3 regions of the Ruegeria sp. CH2 genome follow, and region 2 is predicted to be linked to each of the others. Evidence: riboswitches for the same ligand, from Rfam matches in the RefSeq annotation. Region 2 holds a riboswitch; each other region holds the start of a gene.
What was found. Region 2 has a riboswitch for cobalamin ahead of ACR0M9_RS06310 (ABC transporter substrate-binding protein). Riboswitches for the same ligand answer to the same signal wherever they lie in the genome.

Region 1: linked by a shared signal. The riboswitch ahead of ACR0M9_RS19885 (DUF4198 domain-containing protein) and the one ahead of ACR0M9_RS06310 (ABC transporter substrate-binding protein) in region 2 are both predicted to bind cobalamin.
Region 3: linked by a shared signal. The riboswitch ahead of ACR0M9_RS18475 (hypothetical protein) and the one ahead of ACR0M9_RS06310 (ABC transporter substrate-binding protein) in region 2 are both predicted to bind cobalamin.

What each region holds. Positions count from the first base shown of each region.
Region 1 is NZ_JBQFQV010000024.1:12,619-19,112, reverse strand. Features, by position in the region: gene cbiQ (cobalt ECF transporter T component CbiQ) at 1-664, opposite strand, end outside; gene ACR0M9_RS19895 (cobalt ABC transporter permease) at 664-1,227, opposite strand; gene cbiM (cobalt transporter CbiM) at 1,224-1,835, opposite strand; gene ACR0M9_RS19885 (DUF4198 domain-containing protein) at 1,842-2,627, opposite strand; cobalamin riboswitch at 2,760-2,958, opposite strand; gene ACR0M9_RS19880 (ROK family transcriptional regulator) at 3,079-4,269, opposite strand; gene ACR0M9_RS19875 (substrate-binding domain-containing protein) at 4,459-5,478, shown strand; gene ACR0M9_RS19870 (ABC transporter permease) at 5,586-6,494, shown strand, end outside.
Region 2 is NZ_JBQFQV010000003.1:15,730-22,223, reverse strand. Features, by position in the region: gene ACR0M9_RS06320 (NADPH:quinone reductase) at 1-596, shown strand, start outside; tRNA gene ACR0M9_RS06315 (tRNA-Gln) at 687-761, shown strand; cobalamin riboswitch at 923-1,115, shown strand; gene ACR0M9_RS06310 (ABC transporter substrate-binding protein) at 1,269-2,273, shown strand; gene ACR0M9_RS06305 (FecCD family ABC transporter permease) at 2,288-3,319, shown strand; partial or broken gene ACR0M9_RS06300 (ABC transporter ATP-binding protein) at 3,316-3,825, shown strand; gene ACR0M9_RS06295 (GlxA family transcriptional regulator) at 4,716-5,666, opposite strand; gene ACR0M9_RS06290 (GntR family transcriptional regulator) at 5,833-6,494, shown strand, end outside.
Region 3 is NZ_JBQFQV010000018.1:7,381-13,874, forward strand. Features, by position in the region: gene ACR0M9_RS18460 (YbaB/EbfC family nucleoid-associated protein) at 1-218, opposite strand, end outside; gene ACR0M9_RS18465 (DNA polymerase III subunit gamma/tau) at 409-2,172, opposite strand; gene ACR0M9_RS18470 (protein-tyrosine phosphatase family protein) at 2,345-2,857, shown strand; gene ACR0M9_RS18475 (hypothetical protein) at 2,849-3,256, opposite strand; cobalamin riboswitch at 3,347-3,565, opposite strand; gene ACR0M9_RS18480 (alpha/beta hydrolase family protein) at 3,698-4,555, shown strand; gene rsgA (ribosome small subunit-dependent GTPase A) at 4,591-5,619, opposite strand; RNA gene ffs (signal recognition particle sRNA small type) at 5,778-5,876, opposite strand; gene ACR0M9_RS18495 (bifunctional 2',3'-cyclic-nucleotide 2'-phosphodiesterase/3'-nucleotidase) at 5,916-6,494, opposite strand, start outside.

The DNA.
Region 1 (6,494 bases), on a different contig from region 2:
CCCGGCATTTCATCGCATCAAGTATGCGTTCGGATCTTTCGATCGCGCGCACCAGCATCATGCCAACGAGATAGCCAAAGCTGCGATAGGTGTGCCAGTTTGTTGCCGGGCGAAAGCCGCGCACTTTCATAGCCGCGCGCAGGCGCAGGTATTCTTCCCGCAGAACCTCGATATAGCGGATGGTGAACATCAGAAGGTGAACCAGCTTTTCGGGGCAGCGTAGGCGGTGCAAGGCGTGGCCAAGCGTAACCGGCTCCATCGTGCCGACCAGCACCATAAGGGACAGGATGACCGCGTTGGCCGTCAAGGCGATCTCGACCGCTTTCCAGAAACCCTGCCAGCTTGCAGGAAACCCCCAGAGCGTAAACATCGGGTCGCCGGGCATGGAGAATGGCAACAACACCAGCATGAACAGGATGAACCCGTCCATCATGGCCATGCGTTTCAATGTCTTCCGCCAGGGCAGACGCGACGCGGCAAGAAGCGAAAGGGACACCGCCAGAGCCGCGCACAGCGCTGTCAGCGAGGACACCGCCACTGTCACCACCGCGAAGACAACCGCCATAACGATCCGCATCCTAGGATCAAGCGGGTTGATCGCGCCGCGCCGCTGCGCGCCCGCTTTGACCAGCGTGTTTTCCTGTTGCCCCAGAACGTGCGCCATCAAGCCGCCAGCTTGCGGCGTGCCGCAAAGTAAAAGCCCAGACCAAACAGACCGACGATATATCCGATCCCACCCAGAACAGTTTGCAGGTCATTTTGTTCGCGGTATGCCGCTATTTCCCGACGCAGCGGGCGCAGCTCATCCCGAACGGCCCTGGCAATGACCTGTTGTTGTTCTGTGCTGAACACCGCCACTGTCTGGGCAGGTGCGTTTGTTGGCGGGGTGTCGGGTTCCGCTTCAACGCCCATGATCCGGGCGACATCCGCAGCGGGCATGGTGACCTCGGCCACATGTCCGGCACCAAGGTTTGCAAAGAATGTATGGGCCACCGGCGCGTTTGGCGTGTAGATAAAAAACCCGTCTGCATCTGTTACGATACGGCCCAGCTCGGCTCCGTCCGGGCCGTTGACGATGACCTCGGTATCGCTTGCCATGTCGCCGTTGGAAAAGCCGATTTCGCCTTCGATGGCGTCACCGGATTTAAACACTCCGGCTATGACCTTATGCGCCAAGGCAGGTAGGGGTGCGCAGCACAGCGCCAGAATGATTGCCAGATACCTCATGCGACCGCTCGTTTGACAAACAGCTCGGGCTTGACCTTGCGCGCCAGCAAAACCGCGAACCCAGTCAGGATCGCCTCGATCGCCATGACAGGAATATGTGCAAAGAAAACAAGCTTGGCCGCTGGCAGGAATGCATCCCCGGACAGGGCCAGTGAAAACGCAACCATGCCGGTTGTGGCGGCGATGGCAAAGGCACCGCCGACCCCGCCCCATATCGCACCTTGCAGAGGTGAGCCATGGGCGATCAGGCGGCCAAAGATCAGCCCGGCCAAAACCGCGGGCAACGCGATGTTCAGGGTGTTGATCCCCAATACCGTCAACCCGCCAAAGCCAAAGAAGACGGCCTGCAGCAAAAGCCCGACGAACAAGGCCGGGAATGCGGCCCAGCCCAACAAAAGCCCGGCCATACCGTTGAGGATCAGATGCACTGACGAAGGGCCAATCGGCACATGGATCAGCGATGCCACGAAAAAGCTGGCAGACAGCACCCCCGCAGTGGGGATGCGATCAAGATCCAGCGACCTGAGGCCCATGGCAATCCCACCCGCCGCAGCGACGGCTCCGCCGATCACGACCGGGTTGGACAAGGCTCCGTCAACGATGTGCATCTACGGTTACTCCAAATCCCAGGCGCGGATCCAGATGACCGCGTCCTGACTGAGTTCTTTGCCGTTGTGTTCGGTCACGGGACCGGCGCCGAGTGCGGCAAATCCCCAATATCCGGCTTTTGGAACGCCAAACGTGAAATACCCGTTATCATCCGAAGTTGCGACCAATGCACCACCCGGCATCGGCGAGACCGACGGGGCGGAAGCGGCCGCGCTTTCCATGTTCGGTTCTGCGGCCATGTACTCGATCTCGATCTCGGCACCCGCAACCGGTTGGCCTTCGGCCATAACCCGACCTGTAAACGTCGAACCCGCGATGATGTTGGTTGGTTTGTTGAGCGGGATGATCTCAACCGGCAGGCCCACCGGGTTCATCCAGTCGGTCGGCAGTTCATTGCGGTTCATGAATGCCTTGGCGATCTGCTGGATATAGATATCCTCGGATTCCTCATAATAGGGCTGGGGAACAGTCACCAACACATAGTCGCCCGACCGTTTGACGGGAACATAACCCTTGAATGCCGCGCCTTCGTTTTCGCCGCCGGTGAAACGTACGGGTTCCAGGGTATCCAGCAGATCGGTTTTCTGACCGTTGTGGATCACGTAGAATTCCTGCGGCTTGTCCAGATCCATGACATGCCCGTTCGAGAACGGATGCCAAAAGATCAGCTTGACCGGAACATTCCCCGGTGCGTCGATCATGGTGTCAGCGGTGTATTCCAGCAGGAAATGCGCATTTGCCATCGCTGGAAGCGCCATCGCCACAGCGGCTGCGGAAAGCAGCTTGGTCATCAATAGTCGTCCTTGTCCCATCGCACCAACCCCGGTACGAGATGCGTTTTGACTGCGGGGACGTCCAAGCTAAGCTGCTTTTTCAAGCATCCTGCTCCGACGCACATCCCGTCGCCGATTAGGAGTGCCCTTGTCAAAGGCACATGTCCGGCAGGTATCCTGACTTGCGGGTCAAAGCGTTGGGCTGGCCTTCCCGGATTAACTCCAGTGGCACTTCAGCCCTGCTCGCCGCTTACAGTTGCGGGTGCAGTTGCGGAGTTGGGCCAAAGCCCGCACCGCATTCCCTATTGATTCCAGAGCACGCCCCGGAACCGGACATGCCGAGCGGCTTGCCAGACTTCTTCGGCATCCGTCAACGATCAATTGCGCTGGCTGTCAAAAAGTTTAGCGGGCAATGCCCTTTTTCCGGCGGATCCGCTTTGGATAAAGGTCGGGGTTTTTCGGGAATGAACTACCCTTCGAGCAGGTATCTTTCCGACAATGGCAAACTGGCCGCCCCCAATGAGCGGGCATCCGGGCCTGCCGTCCCCACCTGCACCAAGGGCCGTTCAAGCCCGGTCAGGTTCATGTCAGATAGTTTGACCTCGACCAATTCCACCAGCCGCGCCTTGATGCCTGCGGGCATCCAGCCATCAATCTTGACAGATTCGAAGTCGATCAGGCTGCAAGACGAGACGATGGCATGTGCGATCCCGTGCGCCGCTTGTTTCAGCCAGTTCTCAAGGTGGGTTTCCGGTAGGTCCCAATGCTGTGTCGTTTCCCAGATTGAGCCGGCTGTTTCGGCATTCCCACCAACTGCGCGCTCCAGCACATAAAGACTGGCGACATCTATCAATGGTTTCACTCCGCCTGCGTCGTCCGGCACGGGCAATGGGCCAAGCGCACCGGCGTTTCCCCGCCCCGAAAAGATCGAGCCGTTCAGAACCACCCCGCCCCCGATGAAGAAGCCCACATAAAAATACAGGAAATCTCGTGGGCCTTCCGCCGGGCCAAAGACCAGCTCGGCACCGCAGGCGGCCGTTGCGTCGTTCTGCAGGAATACCGGCAAGTCATAGCTTGCGGCCAGCGCGCCTTTCAGGTCCGCGTCACGCCACGGATCCATTTTCTCCTGCGGAACCTGCAATGTCTGCGCCCAGTCCCAAAGGTAGAACGGCATCGCAATCCCAAGACCCGCGATCCGGCTGCGCGCCTCGGGCGACAGTGACGCCATCACTTTGTCGAGGCTTTCTTTGGAAAAGCTCAATGTCGCCTCGGGCGTCGGAAAATCATAAGTCCGCCGCTCACGGTGCCTGACATTGCCAAGGAAATCCGTCAGCACCAATTCGGTACTGCGCCGCCCGACTTTGAGCCCAAAGAAATAAGCGCCATCCGGGTTCAGGCGCATGGGAACCGAGGGCTGTCCGACTTTTCCCCGGATCGGTTCGCCCCGCAGAAGCAGCCCATCGGTTTCCAACTGGCGCATGATGACCGAGACCGTCTGCGCCGACAGCCCGGTCATCCGCGCGATTTCAGATTTTGCGAGGGCCTGATGGCGCCGGACCAGTGACAGGACAAGCCGTTCATTTCGGGCCCGCATTCCACTTTGGTTGGTGCCGCGCATATCTGGCTCGCGTACGCCAGTGGTATTGTCCAAAGAGTTCATTGCAGACACGGCCATCCCCTTCATGACGACAATGTTGAAACCCTTCCTTTCTGTCAATAATAATTAAGAGTGATTTATTTATTGACTCGAAATTCGAATCTTGTGATGGTTTTCACGTTCGATCGGGCCGGTTTTCGCCCGATCAAACGTATGCCCGGACGGGCATTGGGAAAACTGGGAGGACTACCGATGAAACTTGCGAAACTTGCAGGCGCCACGGCGCTGGCGGTTACGGCCATGGCAAGCAGTGCAATGGCCGAAGGTGAAACCGTTTGCCTGATCACCAAGACGGATACCAACCCTTTCTTTGTTAAAATGAGAGAGGGTGCGACCGCCAAAGCCGAAGAGCTTGGCATGACGCTGAAGGCCTTTGCCGGCAAAGTCGACGGAGACCACGAAACTCAGGTTCAGGCCATTGAAACCTGCATTCTGGATGGCGCAAAGGGTATCCTGCTGACCGCGTCGGATACGTCGTCCATCGTTCCGGCGGTGCAGCAGGCCCGCGATGCCGGGCTGCTGGTGATTGCGCTGGACACCCCGCTTGAGCCTATCGACTCGGCCGACGCGACCTTTGCCACCGACAATTTCCTTGCGGGGCTTCTGATCGGACAATGGGCAAAAGCCACTCTGGGAGATACGGCAAACGACGCCAAAATCGCCACGTTGGACCTTGCGGTCAGCCAGCCCACTGTGGACGTGCTTCGCAATCAGGGGTTCCTGCAGGGGTTCGGTGTTGATCTGGCCGATCCGAACGTGATCGGCGATGAAGACGACCCGCGTCTTGTTGGCAGCGATGTCACCGCTGGCAACGAAGAAGGCGGCCGCCGCGCGATGGAAAACCTGCTGGCCAAAGACCCGATGATCAACGTGGTGCATACCATCAACGAACCGGCGGCAGCGGGTGCTTACGAGGCGCTCAAGGCTATCGGGCGCGAAAATGACGTGCTGATCGTTTCCGTCGATGGCGGCTGCCCCGGCGTGCAGAACGTGGCGGACGGGGTCATCGGCGCAACATCCCAGCAATACCCGCTGCTGATGGCATCGCTGGGCGTTGAGGCTGTCAAGAAATGGGCGGACGAAGGGACGAAACCCGAGAACACACCCGGTAAGGACTTTTTTGACACTGGCGTGGCGCTTGTGACGGATAAGGCCGCCGACGGCGTCGAGTCCATCTCGGTTCAGGAAGGCATGGACCTCTGCTGGGGTTAAGCTGAACGTGTGGAAGGCCGCTGCGCGGCCTTCCACTTATCAAAACCACCCACACGCCCGAAACCTTGCTAAAGTCGTCATAAACCTGACGCTTTGGGGGAAGTTCCATGTCCGATTCTTCACGACAAGCCGACGATTTCGAAACCGCCGCAAAGGGCAGCCCAGAGCAAGTTGCCGAATTTGACGATCACCAACGCGGATTTGTCGGAACGGTTCAGCATTTTCTGCATGTGAACCCGTCGCTGGTCCCGCTGATCGTCCTTGTCGCTGCAATCGTCATCTTTGGTGTCTTGCTGGGCCCCAAGTTCTTTTCGCCCTTTGCGCTGACATTGATCCTGCAACAGGTTCAGATCGTCGGGATCGTGGCCGCGGCGCAGAGCCTTGTGATCCTGACCGCAGGCATCGACCTGAGTGTTGGGGCCATCATGGTGATGTCGTCGGTTGTGATGGGGCAATTCACTTTCCGCTATGGAATGCCGCCTTCGGTTGCGATTGTGTGCGGCCTTGCTGTTGGCTCGGCAATCGGGGCCTTGAACGGGTTTCTGGTCAGTCGCATCAAGCTGCCGCCATTCATCGTCACCCTTGGCATGTGGCAGATCGTTCTTGCGGCGAATTTCCTTTATTCACAAAACGAAACGATCCGGTCGCAGGAGATCGAGGAACACGCCGCCATCCTGCAACTGTTTGGTGCCAAGTTTAACGTGGGCGGGGCGGTGTTTACCGTTGGTGTTGTCTTCATGCTGGCGCTGATCCTCGTCCTTGCATACGCGTTGCGGCACACGGCCTGGGGCAGGCATGTCTATGCCGTCGGAGATGACCCCGAAGCGGCAGAACTGTCTGGTGTCAACGTGCACCGTACGCTGATATCCGTCTACATGCTGTCCGGGCTGATCTGCGCCTTTGCGGGCTGGGCCCTGATTGGCCGGATCGGGTCGGTTTCGCCAACCTCGGGCCAGCTGGCCAATATCGAAAGCATTACCGCGGTCGTGATCGGGGGGATATCTCTGTTTGGCGGA
Region 2 (6,494 bases):
CGGGCCTTACCGCAAGCCACGCAGTGTTCTCGGGCGGCACGCCGCGCGGGCAAACCATTTTGATCCATGGTGGGGCGGGTACTGTCGGGTATCTGGCTGTCCAGCTTGCCAAATGGGCCGGAGCCAAAGTGATCGCAACGGCCAGCACCCGCAGCTTTGACCGGGTCAAGGCAGCTGGTGCAGATGTCGTTCTCGACTACTCCGGTGAACACCTTTCGGATCAGATTCTCGACGCAAATGATGGACGTGCAATTGGTCGAATCGTCGATGTCGAATTTGGACAGAACCTTGACACCAACATTGCCGTCATCGCCGAAAACGGCCGTATCAACGCATATGGATCTGCCCGGAATATGACACCCGTCTTTCCCTTTGGACCCATGATGTTCAAGGCAGTGACACTCGAGGCGGTCCTGATCTACCTGCTGCCCGTAGACTTGCGCGCCGCCGCAATAAAGACACTCCACAAGGCACTGGCTGATGGCGCATTGATCTGCCCCGTACATAAGGTCTTTACACTGGAAGAATGCGCTGCCGCCCATGCGATGGTACAGGAAGGCAACCGTACCGGAGCGGTGTTGATCGACACCAAATGAGAGGCCCTCAAAAAAATTTTACGGCGCTCGTTTTTTTTGCAAAACGCTCTTGAACCCTGCCATCAACAATCGTAGATAGCCGCTCACCGTTGGGGTGTAGCCAAGTGGTAAGGCAGCGGTTTTTGGTACCGTGTATCGTAGGTTCGAATCCTACCACCCCAGCCATGATTTTCCCTAATATCACACACTATGAATCTAGGTCCGGATTTTGGCGCGTTCTCAGCGGCTTTTCTGATATCAGCGCCATGTTGAGACGCGCAGGTGCATGCTCTTGCGAGAAAATAGGAAAGACCCCGGAGTTTTTTCTTGCCGCAGGGTAAGTGTTAAGGTACCCGCGTTTTACCGGTCCCGATGTGGCTAAGAGGGAATCCGAGGTGCCTTTTGGTGCCAACCGGAACTGCCCCCGCAACTGTAGGCGGCGAGCGCTGTCCATTTCCGTCACTGGGCCATTTTGGTCTGGGAAGACAGGACAGACAAAGACCCGTCAGTCAGGAGACCTGCCGGTATGAAACCGAAACACACCGGGCGGGGTTGTCCGGGGAGGTTGCCGAAGAAACGCGCCGGGCGGTCTATTTTCTACCCTGCGCTCACGGCAGGCAGTAAAGCGTCTGTTGCTTCGGTAAATGCCCATTCACCCGTTCTCTGGTCATTGACACATGGAGATCGATTGTCATGTTTCTACGCACTGGCCTGATTGGCCTTTCCTTGCTGGCTACCAGCGCTGCCGCCGAAGGAAACTTTCCCCTAACTATCGAAAACTGCGGTCACTCGGTCACGTTTGACGCGCCAGTGACGTCGTCAGTCACGGTCGGCCAAGCCGCGACCGAGGTGCTTTATGCGCTGGGTCTGGGCGAGCAGGTTCTTGGAACCTCGGTCTGGTTCAACGAGGTGCTGCCTGAATATGCCGAGGTGAATGCCAAGGTAGAGCGTCTGGCAGACAATGATCCCAGCTTTGAAAGCGTTGTTGCCAAGCGGCCGGGACTGGTCGCAGCGCAATATGAGTGGCATGTCGGACCCGAGGGCATCGTCGCCACGCGTGAGCAATTTCACGAACTGGGCATTCCAACGTACGTAATGCCTGCAGATTGCATCGGCAAAGACAATACAGTCGGCGGCGATGGCACCCGCCTGCAAGCGTTCTCGACCGATACGCTGTATCAGGGTATCGAAGAACTGGCGGCAGCCTTTGATGTATCCGAACGCGGCACGGACTTGGTTGCCGAGTACAAGGCCCGCGAAGCCGCAGCCGTCGCCAAGGCGCAAACCGTGAAGCTGGACGATGTGTCAGCCGTATTCTGGTTTTCCTCTCCTGAAATGGAAAGCGACCCGTTTGTGGCCGGACAGAAAGGCGCACCGGGATACATGATGAGTAAATTGGGTATCCGCAACGTCGTCGAGACGGATGAAGAATGGCCAACAGTGGGCTGGGAAACCATTGCCAAGGCCAATCCGACGGTGATTGTTATCGCCAAGATGGACCGCCGTCGCTTTGCTGCGGACGACTACCTGAAAAAGCTGGAGTTCCTGCGCACTGATCCGGTGACCAGCCAGATGGATGCGGTCAAGAATGACCGGATCGTCATTATGGATGCGCAGGCCATGGACGCCACCATCCGCGCAATCCCGGCGCTGGAGGATCTGGCCGAGAAGCTGGATACCATCGGAAACAACCTGTGAACGAGGTCGCCGCAATCTTACGGCAGGGTTTCAAGGCTGCGTGCCTTACCGTGCCATTGTTGATTGCGGCGGTTCTTGCGGGCGCGATGATCGGGGAAACCTCTCTGTCGCCCGATTTGGTTCTCTCCGTTCTGGCCAACAAGCTGGCCGGAGCGGACTTTCCTGTCGACCCAATTGATCAGGGTATTATCTGGAGCTACCGGATTCCTCGCGCTCTGGTCGCTGCGTCCTGCGGTGCCGGTCTGGCTGTCGCAGGGGTCGTGTTGCAGGCTTTGCTGCGAAACCCGTTGGCCGACCCTTACATTTTGGGCATTTCTGCCGGGGCCTCGACGGGTGCCGTGGCTGTAACCATCGCTGGTTTGGGTGGGGGGGCTTTGTCGCTGTCTTTTGGCGCGTTCAATGGCGCGCTTTTGGCTTTTGGTTTTGTCGCGTTGCTGGCCCGAGCCGCTGGCGCAGGGGGCGGACGGGTTGCGACGGCACAGATCGTCCTGGCGGGAATTGCCGGGTCTCAGTTGTTCAATGCGCTGACGGCCTTCATCATCGCCAAATCCGCCAATGCCGATCAGGCGCGCGGGATCATGTTCTGGCTGATGGGAAACCTCAGCGGCGTGCGCTGGCCGGATGTGTATCTGGCCATTCCGGTGGCCCTTGTCGGTTGGCTCATTTGCCGCTTTCACGCCAGAGCACTGGACGCCTTTATTTTCGGCTCTGATTCAGCGGCCTCGCTGGGCATATCGGTACGTCGGGTGCAGGCAACCCTGATCTTTGCGACCGCGCTCACGACAGCTGTCATGGTTTCTATCGTCGGATCCATTGGCTTTGTCGGGCTGGTCATCCCTCATGCTGCCCGGTTCCTTGTGGGACCGGGGCATCGCAGGCTTATCCCAACCTCCGCCTTGATCGGAGCGGTCTTCCTGATCGGCGCAGATATCGTGTCGCGCATCATCATCCCGGGTCAGGTTCTGCCGATTGGGGTGGTCACCGCTCTGATCGGTGCGCCTGCCTTTGCCGTAATTTTGGTGCGCGGCCAGAGGAGCGCCCGATGAAGATCGAGGCGCAAAACCTGACATATTCCGTTCGCGGCAAGACTTTGCTGTCAGACGTATCCTTTGTCGTGGAGCCCGGCGAAACACTTGCTTTGGTCGGACCTAACGGTTCAGGGAAATCAACGCTGATGCGCCTGCTGGCGGGGTTGGTACGTCCGGTTTCAGGAAAAGTCGTCATAGCGGGTCATCCCGTTTCGCATTTGTCGCGCAGACAAATTGCCCAACGGATTGCCATCGTTGAACAACAGGCTGATACGGCCGAACGCGTGACTGCACGATCCGTGGTCGAACTGGGCCGCACGCCCTGGCTGTCGGCCTTACGGCCGTGGCGCGCCGAGGACACCTGGCAAGTCGACAAAGCCCTGCAAACCGTGGAAATGGCCGATATGGCACACAGAGAATGGGCGACATTGTCGGGAGGAGAGCGCCAGCGACTGCACATCGCACGCGCTTTGGCTCAGCAACCGGGACTCTTGCTTTTGGACGAACCGACCAACCATCTGGACATTCATCACCAACTGTCGATCCTGAACTGTGTTCGAATTCTAAAAGTGACGACAGTGATGGCGCTGCACGATCTGAATCAGGCGATGGCCTGTGACCGGGTGGCTGTTTTGTCAAAAGGGCGGCTGGTCTCTCTTGGCCCGCCCGAACATGCCCTGTCTTTGGAAACCGTTTCAGAAGTTTTCGGTGTCAAAGCACAGTGGGGGTATAGTACCGGCGGGACAGAACGGTTTCTGTCCTATCATCTGGACTGACGGCTTCCGATCGCTTCTGGTCGTACTGGATATCAGTGTCGTCAGCGCAGCATGCCAGATACGTACAATCTACGGCCTCAAAGCCATATTCCAACGGCGCGCAATCTTGACCTGGGTTTCCTCACAACCCGTCAAGTTGCCCGTCGAATGCTGTCTTGATTCTGACCTGGATTGGATTCGTTCGTTTTTTGCCTTCAAAGATGATCGGCAGGCGCGTTGTCCGAGCGTGGGTCGACCAAACCTCAGTGATATGTTCACTACTTGTTTTGAACCGTGAAACAGATTCCTTTTAGAAACCTCTGAGGCCTGACACAAATCACGACACGCCATCAGGTTGAACAGATTGCGGCGACCGCATGTCGATATTGCAGATTACCCACAATCAAAGCCTCAATCTGAGCCTTAAATTAACGGTAGATTAACGAAACAGGGCACAACAAATCTCTGGATGACAAGTTCTTGATATACTTATGCCTATATCGAGATTTATTGGTGGGTAATCCTGCCGGTCTGTTGACTAGTCCAGTTTTTAACGAGGGGGTATCCCGGCAGGATCAGGGGGTGCCAGATCAGGCCAGTTCGAGGCCAACAGATCGCGGCACCCCCGCCGGTAAGCGCGAACCAGCAACCCATCTTTTTCAGTTGATCTTGTTGCGTTGCGCGTGCGGCGTGATGCCGAAACTGGATCTGTACACCCTAGAGAAATGACCCGGATTTTCGAAGCCGCAGGCCACGGCGACTTCGGTGACCGACGCCTCGGTTTGCAAAAGCAGCTTCCGGGCCCGTTCCAGCCGCATTTCCATAAAGTACCTTTTAGGGGAAGTGTTTAAGTATTTGCCAAACAACCGTTCAAGTTGACGGGTGGAAATACCCAATTTGTCTGCAATGAAGGATGGGGAAACTGGGGTTTCCAGGCTGTCCTGCATAATGTCTATCGCCTTTGCCAGATGGGCATTGCGCATTCCATTGCGCGATTGCAGCGAAACGCGCTGCTTGGCGGTCGCATTACGCACCGTGTTATAGACCATTTGATCCGCAACATCGGTGGCCAGCTCTTCGCCATGGTCGCGTTCAATCAGATGCAGCATCAGGTCTGCGGTCGCGGTCCCACCTGATGCGGTAATGTGTTTTTCGTCGGCGACAAAGACGCTGCGCACCAGATTGATATCCGGAAAGGCTTCCATGAACGCGTCGTGGTATTCCCAATGGATCGCCGCCTGCATACCATTGAGGAACCCGGCCTCGGCCAGCAGCCACGCGCCGGAACACAATGCCCCGATCCGCGTTCCACGCGCTCGTTCGCGCCGCAGTGTGGCCAGAAGGGAACGGGTCACGTGGTCACGCATGTGAATGCCCGACAAAACAAAGAGCTGATCGCACTTGGACAGTTCCTCAAGTCCGGAATGCACGAGGGTGACGGACCCATTGGAAGACACGGCCTGCTCGCCCTGTTCGGATACAAATGACCAGCGATACAGCTCTTCGCCACTTACAAGGTTGGCGATTCTCAGCGGCTCGACCGCACAGGAAAAGGCGAGGTGCGAAAACTCCTCGACCAGAATGAAGGCGAAGTGCTGCGTCTGAGGCATGAGCAGGACCATTTCCAAACTGGGCCGACGCCCGAACGTGAGTCTATTTTGCAGACACCCATGCTGCACGAGATTTTTTTGTATACAAGTTGTATTTTTTAGAAATACAAAACTGTGACCTCCGCGATTCGAACGCAGCGGCCACAGGACATAGTGAGGCCAAAGGATGAAAGACGAAGCCAAGTCGCGCAAAAATGCGCTCAGAGAACACCTGAAGATGTCCATCCTGACGCTGCGCCTTCGTCCAGGTGACGATCTGGATGAGGCGCATTTGTCCGATGAATTCGGCCTGTCGCGCACGCCTCTGCGCGAAGTGTTTCGTCAACTGGCTGGCGAAGGCTATCTGGATCTACGGAAAAACCGCAGCGCCCGTGTTTCGGAAATGTCCTACACCACGCTGCGAGATTTCTTCCTTGCCGCGCCGATGGTTTACGGGGCCATCCTGCGTCTGGCGGCAGTGAACGCGACTAACGCGCAAATCGAAGAACTGAAAGCGGCTCAGCAAGCATTCAAAGCTGCCCTTCGTTCAGGGTCGGCCGAAGATCGTGCACTTGCCAACAACCGTTTTCATGACGTGACCGGAGAGATGTCCGGCAATGTCTACCTGCTGCCGTCATTCAACCGGCTGCTGATCGATCATGCACGGATTGGCATGACGTTCTACCGGCCACAGACAGTTGAAATGTCCGAAAACCTGTCGCTGGCCAGCCAACAGCATGACGCGATCATCGCAGCCATCGAGGCACGCGATGAAGCCGCGGCGGCGAAACTGGCCGAGGATCACTGGAACCTGTCCCGGGATCAGATCGGGATGTTCGTGATGCCTGA
Region 3 (6,494 bases), on a different contig from region 2:
TCGTCGCCGTTGAAGATCGACGGGTCGATGTCCAGCCCCTTGAGTTCACCCTTGGCTGTGGCCGTTGCCTTGACCAGCCCTGCACCGGATTCGCCGACAACCATCATGTTGTTCAGCTCTTCCTGCATTTCGGTCATCTTGGTTTGCAGGTCTTGTGCGGATTTCATCATCTTGGCCATGTCGCCCAGTCCGCCAAGCCCGCCGAGTCCTTTCAGCATCAGTCGTCTCCTGTGTTTCTGTTTGGTTCTAAATACGGACCGCAGGCAGGTGGCACAAGAGGTCTCCCGCCTGTCCAGATCAGAGCGGCGCCGACCGATCATTTATGTGCCCGCATTCCCTCCTTCAGGTGCATCGTGAAAGGGGGTGAGTATGCCGGTTTCTTGAAACTTGGACCCGCGGGCTCAGGGGCTAGTCCTCTTCGAACGGGTCCCATTCCTCTTCGACTTCGGGAAGGGCCTCGGTCTCAACCTTGGCGGCGCGCTGTTCAGGTGTTTCGATCCGAATGATCTTTGCCTTGGGGAATTGCGTCAGCACGGCCTGAACCAGCGGGTGTTCTTCGGCCTCGGCTTTCAGGGCCAGTTCGGCCCGGTCCCGCACTTCCGCGATGGTCGCGGCATCCCCGTCCGAGACAATGGAGACGGCCCACCGATTGCCGGTCCAGCGTTGCAGGGCAGAGCCCAATCGCGACGCCAGATCCGACGGTGCCTGAGGTGTCTGGGTGAATTCGATCCGGCCAGGCTGGTACGACACAAGGCGCACGCCGCTTTCCACCTCGACAAGCAGTTTCACATCGCGGTTTGTGCGGATCAGTTCCACCACATGCCCGAAGGTTGGATAGCGGGCCAGGGCCGTCTGTGCATCCTGCGCCAGCGCGGCAACCGGTGCACCACCCGCGCCGCGCGGGGGCGATGTATAGGCAGGCGGCGGGGTCGCGTTGGATTGCGTTGCCACCGGGGCCTGCCGGGACGGTGACATGCCCCCGCCCGGCCCGCCGGGTGGCGAAGGTGGGGCGTCTTGCAGCCGTTTGATCAGCTCTTCGGGGCTGGGCAAATCGGCGACATGCGTCAGTCGGATAACAGCCATTTCGGCGGCCATCATCGCGTTGGGCGCGGCAGAGACTTCCTCCAGCGCCTTCAGCAGCATTTGCCACATCCGGGTCAGAACCCGCATCGGCAAGGCCTCGGCCATGTGCTGGCCCCGTGTGCGTTCGTCGGGGGAAACTGTCGGGTCTTCGGCCGCGTCAGGTGTGATCTTTACGACAGACACCCAATGCGTGATTTCGGCCAGATCGCGCAGCACGGCCAGAGGATCTGCACCTTCCGCATATTGACCGCTCAGTTCAGCGAGCGCCCCTGCCGCGTCACCACGCAGGATCATGTCCATCAGGTCCAGAACCCGTCCACGATCGGCCAGACCCAGCATCGCACGGACCTGATCCGCCGTCGTCTCACCGGCTCCGTGCGAGATTGCCTGATCCAGCAGTGAGGTCGCGTCGCGGGCCGATCCTTCTGCGGCGCGGGTGATCAACGCCAGCGCATCGTCGGCGATCTGCGCGCTCTCCGCCCCGGCGATCTTGCGCAGCAGGCCGATCATGTCTTCGGGCTCGATCCGGCGCAGGTCAAAGCGCTGACACCGCGACAGAACCGTGACCGGCACTTTGCGAATCTCGGTGGTCGCGAAGATGAATTTCACATGTGCGGGCGGTTCCTCGAGCGTCTTGAGCAGCGCGTTGAATGCGCTGGTCGAGAGCATGTGAACCTCGTCGATGATGTAGATCTTGTAGCGTGCACTGGCGGCGCGATAGCGGACACTGTCGATGATCTCGCGGATATCGTTGACGCCGGTACGGCTGGCCGCATCCATTTCCATCACATCGACATGGCGACCTTCCATGATTGCGACGCAATGCTCGCACTGACCGCAAGGCTCGGTTGTCGGCCCTCCGGTTCCATCCGGCCCGATGCAGTTCATGCCTTTGGCGATGATCCGCGCCGTGGTGGTTTTTCCCGTTCCGCGAATGCCGGTCATGATAAAGGCCTGCGCAATCCGGTCGGCCTCGAAGGCGTTTTTTAGGGTGCGCACCATAGCAACTTGACCCACCAGGTCGGCAAAGGTTTCCGGGCGGTATTTGCGGGCGAGAACCTGATAGGCGGGGCTGGGCGTGTCTGTCATGTCTTCTCGCTCGGATTCGGTGCTTCGGCACAGCGTAGTGGCGGCGGCAGTCCGCGTCCACTGTGGGGCGCGATGATTTTTTGTTTCAGAAACGGGCTGGTTTCCAACTAAACTGGTCCAGCGGATTTAATGACTCATTTCTTAAAGAGTACCTTGGGGGAGGACGCACTTCATGTCGCAGCTGGTCATTTTTGCTCTGCAGGTCGGAGGCGGAACGCTTGCCCTTACTTCAATGCCCGGGCGTGGCGGGGATTACGTCGGCGATCTGGATATGATTGCGGCTTGGAAACCGGGCCTTGTGATTTCAATGACGACGGATGTTGAAATGCTTCAGGATGGCGCGCAGCACTTTGGCAGCGACATCCAAAGCCGTGCCAGCCGGTGGGTTCACCTGCCGATCGAAGATTTTGGAGCACCGACGCAGGCGGTTCAGAAGGCCTGGCCAGAGGTCAGCGCCACGGCCCGACATGCGCTGTCGGGCGGTGGCCGGGTTCTTGTGCATTGCCGTGGGGGGTGCGGCAGATCCGGGATGATTGTTCTGCGACTGATGGTTGAATGCGGTGAACGCGCCAGCGACGCACTGGACCGCCTGCGGGCCGTGCGCCCCTGCGCTGTCGAAACCGATGCGCAGCTGGCCTGGGCGTCCCGGATCACCCCGGCACAGGTGGAAGTGGGATCAAGCTGACAGCTGCTGGGGTGCGTAGCCGGTTTTCCGGGGCCGGATCGTTGAAACCTCGATCATGGCGCAAGGCGGGTTCGCGACAATGCCCGAGGGCAGCGTGCTGAATGTAGGTCCGAAGATCAAATCGGCATAGGCATCAAGGTCCCGAATTGCCGTATCAGGGTGCGCCCCGCAGAAAACGCGAACGCTGTCGGATCGCGCTCGGATCGTTGCCATGCACCCTTCCGCGCAATGTGACAGCGCGCTGTTGCCTTCAAATTCGAAATCTTCGCTGGTGGCCGAAACCGCCTGCGCCATGGCTTCGGAAATCGAGCGGGCCAGTCGCGCCAAAGCCGGGCAGGTATTGCCCGTCCGCTGGCACACAGTTGCGCTGTATTCGTGTGACTTTGTCTTCCAGATCATCCTGCGCCCTCCGCGCGTGGTGGGCTGGATATTGGGGCAGGTGGGACAGCATCTCGCTGTCAGGACCTGCCCGGACACCCCGCCCGAGTTTCGGTTTCAGTTCCGATGGCAGGTCTCCTGACTTGCGGGTCATTGCTCTGCCGACCTTCCCAGCCCGTGGGCCAGTGGTATTTCGGCATTACTTACCGCTTACAGTTGCGGGGGCAGTCGCGGACTTGGTTGATATCTGTTTGACCAGACAAACCGCACCGTGTTCCCTTTTCATCCCGACCTCTTGTGGGGGCCGGAAACCATCACACAACCGCTAGCGCCTGATCGCGTTCCGAGTCAAGCCGATCTTTAGGCCGGACGTTTGGTCATGCTGGATGCGGTTTACGTTCCGGCTTAGTTTCGTCGGCATCGAAGGCAGGCAAACCATTGTTTCAGCGAAAGCCGGGGATCATGTTGGATACGGAACAGACGGTGTTGATCGAAGATTTCCGCTTTCCGTCAGGGTCCGTGACCTTGTCGGCGCGGCTGTACCGGCCAGTGGGTGAGCCGGAAACCGTTGTCGTACTTAACAGTGCCACGGGTGTGCCGCGTGACTATTATCAACACTTTGCGCGATGGCTGGCTACCGAGCGGGGGATAGCTTGCCTGACCTATGACTATCGGGACTACGGGCTTTCTTTGGTCGGCCGCCTGAAAGACGCAACTGCAACAATGGCGGATTGGGCGTTGATCGACATGCCAGCGGCACGGGCCGAAATGCGCAGGCGGTTTCCAAAGGCGCAGCAGTGGACCATCGGCCATTCCGTCGGTGCGATGCTGGGGCCGGTGCAGCCGGATATCGACCAGATCGACCGAATGATCGGTGTGTGTTCGGGGCTGGTGACTTTGAAAGATCACCCATGGCCCTATCGGGGGTTGGCAGGGCTGTTCTGGTATGGCCATGCACCGCTGATGGTGCGGGCGCTTGGGTATCTGCCCGGCAAAGCGATCGGGTTTGGTTCGGACCTGCCCGCCTCGGTCTACTGGCAATGGCGCAAATGGTGTACAGCCCCTCTTAGCTACGTTCCCGAGATCGGGCAGAATTTGCCTGATGCGCATTGGGGCAGTTCTGGAACACCAGTGGATCTGTTCACGTTCGAAGATGACCAGATGGCTCCGCCCGAGGCGGTTTGGCGCCTTGCTGATTTGTATGGCCCCGAGGCCAGACGCCACCTTCTGAAGCCTGCTGAATTCGGACTGCCGGAAATAGGCCATATCGGAGCATTTGCCCGTCGCAATGCAGCGGTCTGGCCGCGCCTGATCGCCTGATCAGACGCGACGCAGGTTTTCCTAACACCTTGCAGTTATGGCCGTTTGCGAAGCTTCTTGTCCTGCATGACACCGCGCACCATCTTGCCGAACGCCTTGTCCCGCGCCCGCGATTGGGCAACGGTTTCCGAGTTTCGCTGATCTTCACGCCGCAGCTTGCGCCAACGGTCCAGCCGGGTCGGGTCAAGTGCGCCTTCGCCGATTGCGTTCTGCACGGCACAGCCGGGCTCGGTCTCGTGCTGACAATCCGAAAAGCGACAGCTTTGGCCAAGCTCCGTGATGTCCGAGAACACGTTGTCGATCCCGTCCTGAGCGTCCAGCAAACGCAGTGCGCGCATTCCCGGCGTATCGATCAGCCAGCCACCGTTACCCATCCGGTGCAACGCGCGCACCGTTGTCGTGTGTCTGCCCCGTGCGTCGTCTTCGCGAATTTCAGACGTGGCGAGGTTTTGATCCGTCATGGCGTTGCTGAGCGTCGTTTTACCTACGCCCGACGACCCGACCAGCGCGCCGGTCTGGCCTTTGGGGCACCATGCCAGAACCTTTTCGACATCTGCCGGGTCCAGCGCATTGACCGCCAGCACCGACAGAAAAGGGTCCAGAGATTGCACTTGTCCCGAGAAACTGCCGGGGTCATCCGACTGGTCAGCTTTCGTCAGGACAACGACCGGATAACATCCGGCCTGATGCGCCAGCGCCAGATAACGTTCCAGCCGGGGAAGGTTGAAGTCCGCATTGCACGAGCTGACGATGAACAAAACATCGACATTGGCGGCAATCAGTTGGGTTGCGGCACCTGTACCGGCAGCTCTGCGTTGCAGCAGGCTGCGCCGGTCCAAAAGGTGGCGCACGCGGTTTTCGGCGTCCGCAAGAACCCAATCCCCGACGGCATATGAACCGGTCGGATTATCCGGTGTCCGCAAAGGGATTTCACCATCCGGGCTCAGCCCGATCAGACGGTCCCGATGAACGGAGGCGACGCGAAAGGGCGTGTCGGAAGGAAAAGCCGCGTGTTGCGCGGCAAAGTGAGAGGACCATCCCAGGTCCGAAAGCGTATAAGACATTTATCTGCCTGTTTTCAGAAACAGCAATGCCAACGGATGGCAATCGCGCATCCGCAGGTCGTGTGTTCAGGCAGTCCGGTGATTCCGGTGAATCAGAACCAGTCTGCCCGAAGGGTTTTCACTACAATCATAAAGCCCTCCTGCGGCTGTGGTTCACGAAGTGAGAGGTTGGACATCGACCCAAGCGGGGCTCGTTGTGGCTGCTTCCTTCCGGACCTGACCAGGTTGGCGAGGCGCTCGCCCGCGCCAACCTCTCGAGTCCGGATATAGGGAAGGCATTGGGAAAAGACAACCCATCAGAGCGTCAGGCGAATGCGTTCAAATCCCAAGCCATCCGAGCCCAGCGACACGGGATCGAACCTGTGCAACTCATCCAGATATTTCAGGGCGCCTGGACCTGTGCGAAGAATTGTTGTCACGCCCCGTTGCGGCATCAACGAGAACGGGTAGGGCTGCGTGGCGATCGGATCGGGCGGAAGGTGCTGCGCCAGGTAATCCTGCACAAGGTCCTTGATGCTCAGCGGTGGCAGGCTGATCAGCTCAGACGTTGTCGCATGCGGAAAATGCCCGCCTCCGCTGGCGCGGTAATTGTTCAGCGCCATAACGAACATCTGCTCCGGTCGTACGGGACGGCCTGCATATGTCAGATCGCTGATCCGCTTTTGGTCGGGGCGGATCATTTTCCCCTGCGCATCGTATCGAGGCGGCCGCGTGGGATCGATCTGATAAGACAGTCCAAACACGATGTCGAAATTGTACCCGGCCCGTTCAGGGTTGATCAGCTCGGGTTCGGAACCGGGCTTTAACTGGTTGAATACGCTGGCCGACATCTCCAACCAGTCCAGCAAATGCGCGCCGCTGATCCGGATTGCACG